4 regions of the Arthrobacter sp. BPSS-3 genome follow, and region 4 is predicted to be linked to each of the others. Evidence: riboswitches for the same ligand, from Rfam matches in the RefSeq annotation. Region 4 holds a riboswitch; each other region holds the start of a gene.

The links. A riboswitch is a leader RNA that binds a small molecule or an ion and turns the genes downstream of it on or off. The one in region 4 is predicted to bind S-adenosylmethionine.
Region 1: linked by a shared signal. The riboswitch ahead of ACFVY3_RS10655 (methionine ABC transporter ATP-binding protein) and the one ahead of ACFVY3_RS08310 (homoserine O-acetyltransferase) in region 4 are both predicted to bind S-adenosylmethionine.
Region 2: linked by a shared signal. The riboswitch ahead of ACFVY3_RS14685 (DUF1737 domain-containing protein) and the one ahead of ACFVY3_RS08310 (homoserine O-acetyltransferase) in region 4 are both predicted to bind S-adenosylmethionine.
Region 3: linked by a shared signal. The riboswitch ahead of ACFVY3_RS03100 (aminotransferase class V-fold PLP-dependent enzyme) and the one ahead of ACFVY3_RS08310 (homoserine O-acetyltransferase) in region 4 are both predicted to bind S-adenosylmethionine.

Annotation. Positions count from the first base shown of each region.
Region 1 covers NZ_JBIMMV010000006.1:29,331-32,528, reverse strand. The annotation lists gene ACFVY3_RS10665 (NtaA/DmoA family FMN-dependent monooxygenase) at 1-156, opposite strand, end outside; gene ACFVY3_RS10660 (methionine ABC transporter permease) at 193-858, opposite strand; gene ACFVY3_RS10655 (methionine ABC transporter ATP-binding protein) at 851-1,663, opposite strand; SAM riboswitch class I at 1,803-1,892, opposite strand; gene ACFVY3_RS10650 (CoA-binding protein) at 1,968-2,393, opposite strand; gene ACFVY3_RS10645 (ABC transporter ATP-binding protein) at 2,733-3,198, shown strand, end outside.
Region 2 covers NZ_JBIMMV010000009.1:156,813-160,010, forward strand. The annotation lists gene ACFVY3_RS14680 (PIG-L deacetylase family protein) at 1-525, opposite strand, end outside; SAM riboswitch class IV at 992-1,104, shown strand; gene ACFVY3_RS14685 (DUF1737 domain-containing protein) at 1,208-1,480, shown strand; gene ACFVY3_RS14690 (rhodanese-like domain-containing protein) at 1,477-1,884, shown strand; gene ACFVY3_RS14695 (O-succinylhomoserine sulfhydrylase) at 1,881-3,092, shown strand; gene ACFVY3_RS14700 (glutamate--cysteine ligase) at 3,121-3,198, opposite strand, start outside.
Region 3 covers NZ_JBIMMV010000002.1:28,223-31,420, forward strand. The annotation lists gene ACFVY3_RS03095 (class I SAM-dependent methyltransferase) at 1-404, opposite strand, end outside; gene ACFVY3_RS03100 (aminotransferase class V-fold PLP-dependent enzyme) at 460-1,875, opposite strand; SAM riboswitch class IV at 1,910-2,023, opposite strand; gene hisN (histidinol-phosphatase) at 2,122-2,934, opposite strand; gene ACFVY3_RS03110 (ribosome small subunit-dependent GTPase A) at 3,025-3,198, opposite strand, start outside.
Region 4 covers NZ_JBIMMV010000004.1:190,666-193,863, forward strand. The annotation lists gene ACFVY3_RS08305 (bifunctional o-acetylhomoserine/o-acetylserine sulfhydrylase) at 1-895, shown strand, start outside; SAM riboswitch class IV at 1,079-1,194, shown strand; gene ACFVY3_RS08310 (homoserine O-acetyltransferase) at 1,208-2,356, shown strand; gene ACFVY3_RS08315 (MFS transporter) at 2,548-3,198, shown strand, end outside.

The sequences.
Region 1 (3,198 bases), on a different contig from region 4:
GTCGGTCCAGAGCTGCAGTTCGTTGAAGCGGTGCTGCTGGGCCTCGGGGCGGCGCCATTGGCCGCCCATGATGTGGCTGGTGGTGTTCATGACGAACGCGCTGAGGAGCAGGCGGGGGCGGGGTCCGTCGAAGCGGGGGCTGGCTGGTGAAGTCATGGTTCTGCTTTCCGAAGTGGGGCGCCGGGGCCGCGGTCAGAGGCGCTTGTCGAGGCGGCGGGCCAGGCGGGAGCCGCCGAACTGGACGAGGGTGACCAGCAGGATCATCAGGATGATCGCGGTGATCATCAGCGGGGTTTCGTAGCGGTAGTAGCCGTAGCGGATGGCGAAGTCGCCGATCCCGCCGCCACCCACCAAGCCCGCCATCGCCGAGTAGGAGATGAAGCTGACGGTCATGATGGTGATGGAGCTGACCAGTCCCGGCCGGGCCTCCACCAGCAGCACGTCCCGGACGATCTGGGACCGGCTGGCTCCCATCGAACGGGCGGCCTCCACCACCCCGCTGCCGAGCTGGCTGAGGTTCTGCTCCACGAAGCGGGCGAAGTACGGGATGGCGTTGATGGTCAGCGGGACGATCACCGCGGCCGTGCCGATGGTGGTGCCCACGATGAAGCGGGTCACCGGGATGATGGCGATCAGCAGGATCAGGAACGGGAAGGACCGGACCAGGTTGACCAGGCCGTCCAGGACCCGGTGGAGCCGGGGCCGGTGCCGCAGTCCGCCGGGGCCGATCGTGTAGAGCCAGACGCCCAGCGGCGTGCCGATCAGGACGGCGAGCGGTATTGCGACCAGCAGCATGGCCAGGGTCTGGCCCATGGCGGCGCCGATTTCGGGCAGGACCGAGAGGATGCGCTCAAGCATGGATCAGGCCTTTCGGGGCGGGGCCGGCCGGGGCGGCTGCCCGGTGGGGCCGGTTCAGCTCGATGGCGTCGGAGACCAGGTACCGCCCGATCGAGGTGGCGGGGTGGAAGCCGGGGCGTTCGAGCTCGGCCAGGTCGAATTGCTCGACGATCCGGCCGTCCTCCATGACCGCGACGTTGTCCGCGATGGCCTTGATGACGTTCATTTCGTGCGTGACCACCACGATCGTGATGCCGAATTCGGCGTTGACGTCCGCGAGGTACTGCAGCACGGAGGCGGTGGTCCGGGGGTCCACGGCCGACGTCGGTTCGTCGCAGAGCAGGACCTTCGGCTCCGTGGCCAGCGCCCGGGCGATGGCCACCCGCTGCTTCTGGCCGCCGGAGAGCTTCGCGGGGTAGCTGGCGGCCTTGTCCGCGAGGTCCACGATGGCCAGGGCGTCGGCCGCCCGGCGCCGGCGTTCGGCCTTCCCCACCCCGGCGAACTTCAGTGAGAGCTCCACGTTCTCCTGCGCGGTGAGGTTGTTGAGCAGGTTGAAGTGCTGGAAGATCATGCCGATGCCGTGCCGGCTGCTGCGCAGTTCCGGCTCGCTCAGGGCGGTCAGGTCCACGCCGTCGACCAGGACCCGGCCCGAGGTGGGGCGTTCGAGCAGGTTGATGTTGCGCAGCAGCGTGGATTTGCCGGCGCCGGAGAACCCGATGATGCCCTGGATCCGGCCGCGCTCCACGGTGAGGGTGACGTCGTCGACGGCGGTGAACCGGCCGTCCTTCGACCGGAACGAGGTGCTGACGTTCTGGATCTCGATCACAGCGGACCGCCCGCGATCCGGGCCGGCGCTGCCGTCGTTGTGGTGTTCATGATTCCTCCGGGGCTCGCCCGAGGAAAGCCTCGTCCCCCGGCGCCGGGGCAGCACAAAGCGCGGCCTCTCAGGTCCGTGGAACAGTGGTTCTCCATCGGTCCTGGCGGTAGCACCGTCCTCATCGAGGGGGTTGCTGCGGCGTCACGGAGCCAGGTCTCTCAGCCGCTCGGGATGGTTACCCCACGAATCTGGCACACGCCCGGCCGGTGTGAAAGCGGCGCGTCACACGCCGTAAAGCTCCCATCAGTCCCGGTCAGAGGCCCAGGAGCGGCGCTTCTCGTGCCGGGCAGGCGTTCATGACGACGTCCAGCCCGGCGGCCTTGGCCCGTTCCGCCGCGGCCTCGTCGATGACGCCCAGCTGCAGCCAGACGGCGCCGGCGCCGGCGGCAATCGCCTGGTCCACCACGTCGCCGACGCGGCCGGAGTTCACGAAGCAATCCACGACGTCGATGGGCCGTTTCTCCGCCGGGATTTCCCCCAGCGAGCGGTAGCCGGCCTCCCCGTGGACGTCGTCGCCGGGCAGGTTGACCGGGATGATGTCCATGCCCAGGCGGTCGCGGATGAACAGCGACGTGTCGTAGGCCGCACGCCATTGGTTGGTGCTCAGGCCCACGATGGCCCATCGGCCCCTGGTGCGCAGGAGGCGTTCGACGACGGCGGGATCGTTCACGTGGCTCATGCGGCCAGCCTACGTCCGCCGGCAGCGGCCCCGCAGTAGGGAATCCCACCCCGGGCACTGCGCCGAATTTCTGATCGGGCCAGACACCTCACGTCCGCAGGTTTCCGAATATTACGCGCCCATTTGGCGAAAATCCGCCGTTCGGTTTTAGTAGACAATGACCATCCCGAGCGGCCGAGAGACCTGGATCGATGACGCCGCAGCAACCCTGGTCGACGGACCTCCACCCCGGAGCCCGCCGATAACGAGGACGCACGCCGAGGGAAAGGTCCGGACTGACTACCCGGGCCAAAGGCTGCTTCCGTAGGGTGCTACTGCCAGGACCGATGGAGTAACCCTATGACTGCTGTCCTGCACCCGCCCCAGCCCCGGGCCGACGCCCGGCCCGGCTCCGGCACCCCCGCCCTCCCGGTCTCCTTCCGCGGCCTGGGCCGCGCGTTCGGGACCGGCCCCGCCGCGCACACCGTCCTCCGGGACGTCAGCTTCGACGTCGTCCCCGGCGAGGTGCTGGCCATCCTGGGCGCCTCCGGCTGCGGCAAGTCCACCCTGCTCCGGGCCGCCGCCGGGCTCGACGCCGCCACCTCCGGCAGCGTCGCCATCCACGGCGAGCCGGTACGCGGCGTCGACGACCGCTGCGCCTTCGCGTTCCAGGAGCCGCGGCTGCTGCCCTGGCACACGCTCCAGGCGAACATCGCCATCGGGCTGCCCGCCGGCGTCAGCGCCCGCGACGGCAAGGCCAAAGTGGCCCGCCTGCTGGAACTCGTGGGACTGCAGGACTTCGCCAAACACCGCCCCCGGGAGGTCT
Region 2 (3,198 bases), on a different contig from region 4:
TTCCTGGCTGTGGCGGTGCAGCTCGGTGTCCGTGAAGTTGTGATGGATCATGCCGGTCAGGCCCATGAACGTGGCGCCGCGCTGGGCGTCCAGCGACCGCTCCAAGGCGTTGCCGCCGCGCTTGCCGTCGCTCATCACCAGCCCCTGCACCTCGTGGCCGGAGTCGACGAACTTGGCGAGCGTTCCGCCGCAGGCCAGCTCCAGGTCATCCGGGTGGGCGCCGATGGCCAGCACCCGGCGGGGCTGCCGGGCCGGGCTTCCACCGGTGCGCAGGGCGGTCAGCGCGATGGCGAGGGCGGTGAGTCCGCCCAGGGTGGCGGTCAGGTCAGCGGTCTGCCAGAACTCGGAGGCGTCCAGGGCAAAGGCGGCGACGTTGGCCAGCAGCAGCACCGCGCCGGTGGCGAGGGAAATCCGGCGCAGAAGTTCGGGACGGCGCAGGCGGCGGTGGAACCAGGATTTCCCCACCGCCGCTGCGACCAGCAGCGCAATCAGCAAGACGATTATCAAGACGTAAATCGAGACCATGAATCTTTCCAGTTCTTCTTCGAGGTGCCGGCCGCCCCCAGTGCTGCGCCGGACAAAATGATGGATCTGCAACCCGCCCGGCAGAGGCTGCCGGGTTCTGGAGGGAAGGATTGCTTGTCAAAGAACCGGTCCGCGGTATCCCGGCGGAGACGTCAAAACCCATGCGCCAGCGGCACTGCGCAAACGGCCGGAAGCGGCCGCGCAGCGGGTGCTGAAAAGGCGTATGCGGTATGTGGAGACCCAGCTGAGACCTTGGACTGCCACTTCAGTAAACGTGACGCCCCTATCGGAAAACCCGAGTAGGCAATACCCGAAAAGCATTCGGCCACCGCGGACGGAACCGGCTTTTTGTACTCGATCACGACGGGCGCGATACTCGGTCGGCCTACGGCGGACGGCCTCCCGTGACCGAACATGACGGGGCCGACGCGCGGGCGCGGGCCCCGGGGTGTTAGGTTTTTTGCAGAGTAATGAGAACCGGTGCAAAGCCCTGACTGGCCGGTCGGCAACCCTCCTTTTGCGGCGGGGTGCCTCAGGTGACTACTCGGCAATCGACCATTCGAGCTGCAAGCGTGAACGTAAGGAGTTTGTCGTGTCCGACGCGACCCCGCCCCCAGTCCCCACCCCCGGAGCCGGCACCCCGGCCAACCCTCCCGCGCAGGCCGCAGCGCCCGCGGAGCGGCTGGCCTACCGGCTGCTGACCGGCCCCGACGACCGCAGCTTCTGCGAGCGGATCTCGGCCGCCCTTGCCGAGGGGTATGTGCTGCACGGCAGCCCGGCCGCAACGTTCAACGGCACATCGGTGATCGTGGCGCAGGCACTGGTGCTGCCGGCCGCCGTCGCGGAGGCGGACGCCGCGGAGGCGGACGCCGCGGTGGCCCGCGCCGTCGACGGTCTGGAGTTCGACGGCCTGGAATCCGACCGTCTGGAATCCGAAGGGCAGGCGAGGGCATGAGCTACGCCGCGGACCTGACCCCGCAGGCGGCCTGGGAACGGCTGCAGTCCGGCGCGGTGCTGGTGGACGTCCGCACCCGGGCCGAGTGGGCCCAGATCGGCGTCCCGTTGACCGGCGGGGCGGCCGCGGAGCCGGTGTTCATCGAGTGGACCCGGGCCGGCGGCGTGCCGAACGAGGGCTTCCTGGACGAGCTCCGGCAGCGCGTCCCGGCCGACGCCGAGCTGCTCTTCCTCTGCCGGTCCGGGGCCCGCTCCGTCGCGGCGGCAGGGGCCGCGGCGGCAGCGGGATTCACCGTCTACAACGTGCTGGACGGCTTCGAGGGCCAGCCGGATGAGGCCGGCGTCCGCCGCGTCAACGGCTGGAAGAACGTGGGCCTGCCGACCGACGGGACCCGCACCGCATGAGTTTCAATCCCGAGGCCGCGGACTGGAGCCCGGACACCCAGGCCGTCCGTGGCGGCTTGGACCGGACCGGCTTCCAGGAAACAACCGAGCCGATCTTCCTCAACTCCGGCTTCGTCTACGAATCCGCCGCCGCCGCGGAGCGGGCCTTCACCGGAGAGGACGAGCGGTTCGTCTACTCCCGCTACGGCAACCCCTCGGTGGCCACCTTCCAGGAGCGGCTCCGCCTGCTCGAAGGCACCGAGGCGTGCTTCGCGACGGCGTCGGGCATGTCCGCGGTGTTCACCGCTCTCGGCGCGCTGCTTGGGGCCGGTGACCGGGTGGTCGCCGCCCGGTCACTGTTCGGGTCCTGCTTCGTGATCCTGAACGAGATCCTGCCGCGCTGGGGCGTGGAGACCGTCTTCGTCGACGGCCCGGACCTCGACCAGTGGCGTGACGCGCTCTCGACGCCGGCCACCGCCGTGTTCTTCGAGTCGCCGTCGAACCCGATGCAGGAGATCGTGGACATCGCCGCCGTGAGCGGGCTGGCGCACGCCGCCGGCGCCACCGTGGTGGTGGACAACGTCTTCGCCACCCCGCTGCTGCAGCGCTGCACGGACTTCGGCGCGGACGTGGTGGTCTACTCCGGCACAAAGCACATTGACGGCCAGGGCCGGGTGCTGGGCGGCGCGATCCTGGGCAGCAAGGAGTTCATCGAGGGCCCGGTCCGGCAACTGATGCGCCACACCGGACCCGCGCTGTCCGCCTTCAACGCCTGGGTGCTGACCAAGGGCCTGGAAACCATGTCGCTGCGGGTCAACCACGCCTCCGCCTCGGCGTTGCGGCTGGCAGAGTGGCTCGAGGCGCAGCAGGCCGTGACCTGGGTGAAGTACCCGCTCCTGGCCTCCCACCCGCAGCACGAGCTGGCCGCCAAGCAAATGAAGTCCGGCGGGACCGTGCTGACCTTCGAGCTGGCGCCCCCGGCCGGCCGGTCCGCCAAGGACGCCGCTTTCGCGCTGCTGGACGGCCTGCGGATCATCGACATCTCCAACAACCTTGGCGACTCGAAGTCTCTGATCACGCACCCGGCCACCACCACGCACCGGGCCATGGGTCCGGAGGGACGGGCCGCTATCGGGTTGAGCGACGGCGTGGTGCGGCTCTCCGTCGGGCTGGAGGACCCGGAGGACCTGATCCGGGACCTCTGTCAGGCGCTGGCGCAGATCCAGTAATCCCCGGCGGCGGCCTGGAACGTACCGCCTAGAAGCGGCGGACGGGCGCCAGCGCCGGAAGCGGCCCGGTAGCGGTGCCGGCGTCGGGCACGTCCCCGCCGACCGT
Region 3 (3,198 bases), on a different contig from region 4:
GGCCGCAGGATACGGGCGGCCTCGGTGCTGGCCTGCAGCGGCTCGCACCAGTGCCAGGCCTGCGCCACTGTGACCAGGTCGAAGGCCGACGCCGGGAGGCCGGTGTGTTCGGCGGTACCCACCGTGGCCGGGACACCAGGGAGGGCGGCGCGCAGCTGGTCCAGCATGTCCGCCGACGGGTCGACGGCGGCCGTGGCCAGGCCGCGGGCCACGAGAAGGGCGGTGAACTTACCGGTCCCCGCCCCGACGTCGGCCGCGTCCCGGGCTACGGCGGGAATGAGCCAGTCGGCGGAGTCGGCGGGATAGCCGGGCCGCACCCGGTCGTAGTGTTCCCCGCCGTCCTGGAAGCTCGCTCCGAGCTCCTTCCGCCGGGTCTGATGCAGTTTGGGGCCGCCGCCTGCCACGTGAACTCTCCTTCGGCAGCTCGGGAAGATACCCGTCGAATCTACCGTAAACCGGCTATTCGGGGCCGTCGAGGGTGCAGGGGGCCGCCCCGGCGGTGCCGGGGGTGTTGGGCGCCCAGTGCGGGTAGCTGCGGGTGTCGTTCGCCGGTACCCAGCGCCCGGCATCCACCACGTAGTCCCAGTCCAGGCCGTGCCGCCGCAGCGTCCGCAGCGCGGCCAGCAGCCGCTCGGCGTCCTCGAGCCGGGAGCCCAGGCCGAAGCTGGCCCGCAGCGACCCGGCGGGCAGGCCCAGCCGCTTGAGCAGCGGATGCGCGCAGAACCTGCCGTCCCGCACACCGATACCGTGCTCTGCGGACAGGTACGCGGCGACGAGACCGGCGTCGTACCCCGCGACCGAGAAGTTCACCACGCCGATGGTGCCGTGGCCCTCCCCGCGGTCGGTCTCCTCGAAGATGTGGTGCACGCTCACGCCGTCGATCTCCCGCAGGCCGTCGGCAAGGAAGGACCGGATGGCATCCTCGTGGCCGTGCCAGGATGCTTCGTCCAGGGCCGCGACCGCCTGGGTGGCGCGGGCCAGGGCGGCCGCGCCGAGGACATTGGGGGAGCCGCCCTCGTGCCGGGCAGGTCCGGTGGTCCAGCTGACGGCGTCCAGCCGGGCGTCGCGGACGGCGCCGCCGCCGGCCAGATGCGGCGTCCCGGCGTCGAGCCAGTCCGGCCGCCCCACCAGGACACCCGCGCCGAAGGGCGCGTAGAGCTTGTGCCCCGAGAAGGCGACGTAGTCGATGCCGTCGGCCGCGACGTCGATCCGGCGGTGCGGGGCCAGCTGCGCTGCGTCGACGACGATCCGCGCCCCTTGCTCGTGCGCCAGCGCAGCCAGTTCCCGGACGGGCAGGATCTCGCCGGTGACATTCGACGCGCCCGTGACCGCGAGGAGGCTGATGCCGCCGGTTGCCAGCTCGGCCCGGAGCCGCGCCAGCGTCCCGGCGAGGGTCGGCGCGGCGACGACGCTGCGGTGCGGAACCCCCTGCCACGGCAGCAGGTTCGCGTGGTGTTCGATGTCCAGGTACAGGACCTCGCCCAGGTGCCGGCCGCCGGCGGTGGGCAGGCACCCGGCCAGGAGGTTCAGCGAATCGGTGGTGTTCCGGGTGAAGATGACCGCGTCGTCGGGCCGGCCGCCGACGAAGTCCCGCACAATGGTCCGCGCGTTCTCGTAGACCGAGGTGCTCAGCTGGGAGGCGTAGCCGGCGCCGCGGTGGACGCTGGCGTAGTAGGGCAGGATCTCGTTGAGGTACGCGGAGACCACAGACAGGGCGGGGGCCGAGGCGCCGTAGTCCAGATTGGCGTAGCGGACCTGGCCGCCCTGGATCAGCGGCGCCTGGATCTCGGCGCCGGTCACGGCGGCCAGCGGGGCGCGCGCGGCGGATACAGCCGTGGAGGTGGATGCTGGGGACGAAAAAATGGCAGTCGACATGGGACCTCGCTCGAAAAGGACCCCGCGTGCTGGGGATCCGCGCTTGCCGGGTCCGCTCCGGACCGGCCAGGTCGTCACCCGGGGCACCCCGCCGCGAAAGGAGGGTTGCCGGCCAGCAAACCGGGGTTTAGCGCTGGCACTCGTGACCTGGTTCGAGCCTAGGACACATGTGCCGCGCCCCGGAAAGGGGCGCGGCAATGTGAAGCGCTGTGTTACGCGGAACCGGCCCTTAGAGAAGGCGCCGCTCTAGAGCAGGTCGTCGAGGTTCGGGTTGAGCCGCTTGAGGACCTCGGAGTGCAGGATCGAGTTCGTGGCCAGGGCGTTGCCGCCGAACGGGCCGTCCTCACCCTCGAGGGAGGTGAACCGGCCGCCGGCCTCGGTGACGATCGGGACCAGGGCGGCCATGTCGTAAAGGTTCAGTTCCGGCTCGCAGGCGATGTCGACGGCGCCCTCGGCCACCAGGCAGTAGGACCAGAAGTCGCCGTAGGCGCGGGTGCGCCAGACTTCCTCGGTCAGGCCCAGGAATTCGTCGAGGTTGCCGCGCTGCTTCCAGCCGCCCAGGCTGGAGTAGGAGAGGGAGGCGTCGGAGAGGTCCGAGACGTTGGAGACCCGCAGCCGGGTGGCGGCGGCCAGCGAGCGGCCCGTGTAGGCGCCGGCGCCCTTGGCGGCCCACCAGCGCTTGCCGAGGGCAGGGGCGCTGACGACGCCGACCACCGGCTCGCCCTCGTCCACCAGAGCGATGAGGGTGGCCCAGACCGGGACGCCGCGCACGAAGTTCTTGGTGCCGTCGATCGGGTCGATGATCCAGCGGCGGGAGCCGTGGCCCGAGCTGCCGAATTCCTCGCCCAGGACGGCGTCGCGGGGGCGGGAGCGGGAGAGCTGGCCGCGGATGGCCTCCTCGGCGGCCTTGTCGGCGTCGGTGACCGGCGTCAGGTCCGGCTTCGTCTCGATTTTGAGGTCAAGGGCCTTGAAGCGGCTCATGGTCTGGGAATCGACCGAGTCCGCCAGGACGTGGGCAAGGCGCAGGTCATCGTTGTAGCTCGACGCGGGTTGGCTCATGCTTCCAAACTACCGTCTAAACGCGCCCCGGCCGGGGAGGCCACGTCCCGGACGGCCGGATCGCCCGCGGGACGAATGGGTGACGTACGGTCAGGAGACCGTGCCCAGTTCCTTGGTCTCCTGGGCTTCCTGCCGCGGGTCGGTGCCCAGCAGCCGGCGCAGCGAGGCCAGCCGGGCCGGGCCGGAGGGTCCCGCGTGGCCGGCCTGCACCCACGCGTCCACACCGCAGTTGACGGCGGTGGCGTCGTGCTTGCAGCCGCGCTC
Region 4 (3,198 bases):
GCGCGAGGCGGTGCAGCCGAACACCAAGCTCTTCTTTGGCGAGGTGGTCTCCAACCCGCGCCAGGACGTGCTGGACATCGAGGGCATCTCGGAGGTGGCCCACCAGGCAGGGGTGCCGCTGATCGTGGACAACACCCTCGCAACCCCGTACCTGATCCGGCCGCTGGAGTGGGGCGCGGACATCGTGGTGCACTCGGCCACGAAGTACCTGGGCGGCCACGGCTCGGCGATCGCCGGTGTGATCGTGGACTCCGGAAAGTTCGACTTCGGCGCGGACCCGGAGCGGTACCCCGGCTTCAACACCCCCGACCCCAGCTACAACGGCCTGGTCTACGCCCGGGACCTCGGCGCGGACGGCGCACTGGGGGCCAACCTCTCCTACATCCTCAAGGCCCGGGTCCAGCTGCTGCGCGACCTCGGCTCCGCCGTCGCGCCCTTCAACGCCTTCCTGATCGCCCAGGGCATCGAGACGCTGAGCCTGCGGGTGGAGCGGCACGTCGCCAACGCCACCCGGGTGGCCGAATGGCTGGAGGGCCGGGAGGACGTCGAATCGGTCGCCTACGCGGGGCTGCCCTCGAGTCCCTGGTACGAGCGCGGCCGGAAATACGGTCCGCGCGGCACGGGCGCCGTCGTCTCCTTCGTCATCGCCGGGGGAGTGGAGGCCGGCAAACGCTTCGTCGACGCCCTGGAGCTGCACTCGCACGTGGCGAACATCGGCGACGTGCGCTCGCTGGTGATCCACCCGGCGTCGACCACGCACAGCCAGCTCAGCCCGGAGCAGCAGGCGGTGGCGGGCGTCCACCCGGGCCTGGTCCGGCTCTCGGTGGGCCTGGAGCACATCGACGACATCCTGGCGGACCTCGACGCCGGCTTCCGCGCCGCGAAGGCCGGCTAGGCCCGGGACCCTCGCCGGATTTCCCCACCTTTGCGGGCCCGACGGCGGCCGGCGCGGCGTGTCCGCGGCGACCCGCCGGCCTTGGCCTTCAAAGGTGGGGAAACGGGGCGGCGGGGCGGGCGGCTGTCACATGGAAGTCACAATCTTCGCCAGGACGCCGCCCTGTTTCGTACACTCGGTGCAGGTCATGAGTGCCAGCGACAGCCCCGGCTTGCTGGCCGGCAACCCTCCTTTTGCGGCGGGGTGCCCCGGGTGAAGACCTGGCCTGCCGGTCAACTGACGGCAGGCAAGCGCGAAGTGAGGTCTTTTAACATGACGATTGCCGTCACCCGAACGGGTGTACCCGCCACCAGTCCCGCAGCAGGAAACGCCGCCGCCCCCGAAGGCGCCGTGCGGTACCTGTCCGTCGGCGCCCTGGAACTCGAGTCCGGCGCCGTCCTGCCGGAGGTGGTGCTCGCCTACGAGACCTGGGGCACCCTGAACGCGGACGCCTCCAACGCCGTCCTGATCGAGCACGCCCTGACCGGGGACACCCACGTCACCCGCGGCGCCGGCGGGGAGCCCGGCTGGTGGGAACAGCTCGCCGGCCCCGGCGCGCCCGTGGACACGGACCGGTACTTCGTGGTGTCCATCAACATCCTCGGCGGCTGCTACGGCTCCACCGGCCCGTCCACGCCGGCGCCCGACGGCCGGCCCTGGGGATCCCGCTTCCCCCTCGTCACCCTGCGCGACAGCACCGCCGCCGAGGCCCGGCTGGCCGACGCGCTGGGCATCCACCGATGGCACGCCGTGCTCGGCGGCTCCCTCGGCGGCGCCCGGGCCCTGGAGTGGGCCGTCAGCTACCCGGAACGCGTGCGCCGCTGCGCCGTGATCGCCGTCGGCGCCTACAGCACCGCCGAACAGATCGCCTTCGCCCAGGCCCAGACCCTCGCGATCCGGCAGGACCCGCGCTTCAATGGCGGCGACTACTACGGCGGCCCCGAGCCGCATGACGGCCTGGCGTTGGCCCGGCGGATCGCCCACATCACCTACCGCTCGGCCGCCGAACTGGAGGGCCGCTTCGGCCGGACCGGCCAGGACGGCGAGACACCGCTCGCGCCCGGGCCGCTGTCCGGCCGCGGCCGCTACCAGGTGGAGAGCTACCTGGACCACCAGGGCAACAAACTGGTGCAGCGCTTCGACGCCAACAGCTACATCGCGATCACCGAGGCGCTGATGAGCCACGACGTCGCCCGTGGCCGCGGAAGCCTTCGGCAGGCGCTCGCCGGGGCCACCGCCGAGTTCTTCATCGCCGCCGTGGACTCGGACCGGCTTTACTTTCCCGAACAGTCCCGGGAGCTCGCGGCGGCCCTGCCGGGGGAGGTGCCCATGCACGTCATCTCGGCCCCGATCGGCCACGACGGGTTCCTGACCGAGATCGGCCAGCTCGGCGGCGTCCTCCGGGAGGCGTTCTTCGCCTGAGTACCACGGCTTCTTCGCCGGCTCTTCCCGTGTGCCGGTGTGCAATTTTGCAGATAGGCTCTGCGCGATTGGTCGTTGAGGCTGCGGCGGTGACACTCCATACTCGTGGAGAATGACCGCGTGTGGTCCAACTCACACGGAGTCAGCCCAGTAAGCCGCAGGGTGTCGATGGCGACACCGAAGGAGTTCTTATGAGCACGGAAAACGCCGCCGCGAGGCGCGCAGAGGAAACCGACGTCAAGGCGTCCGGCCTCAAGAAAGTCGTCGCCGCCTCCATGGCCGGCACGGTGGTGGAGTGGTACGAATTCTTCCTCTACGCCTCCGCCGCAACCCTGGTCTTCGGCAAGGCCTTCTTCCCCAATTCCCAGACCGAGCTGGACGGCATTCTGGCCGCCTTCCTGACCTACGCGGTCGGCTTCGTCGCCCGCCCCATCGGCGGCATCGTCTTCGGCCACTTCGGTGACAAGTTCGGCCGCAAGCAGCTGCTGCAGCTGAGCATCATCCTGGTGGGTGTCTCCACCTTCCTGATGGGCTGCCTGCCCACCTTCGCCCAGATCGGCTACTGGGCTCCGGCCCTGCTGGTCTTCCTGCGCTTCGCCCAGGGCTTCGCCGTCGGCGGTGAGTGGGGCGGCGCCGTCCTGCTGGTGGCCGAGCACAGCCCCAGCAAGTCCCGCGGCTTCTGGGCCAGCTGGCCGCAGTCCGCCGTGCCGCTGGGCAACCTCTTCGCCACCGCGGTGCTGTTCATCCTCTCCTCCACCCTGTCCTCCGCCGACTTCCTCGGCTGGGGCTGGCGCGTGGCGTTCTGGCTCTCCGCCGTGATCGTCCTGATCGGCTACTACATC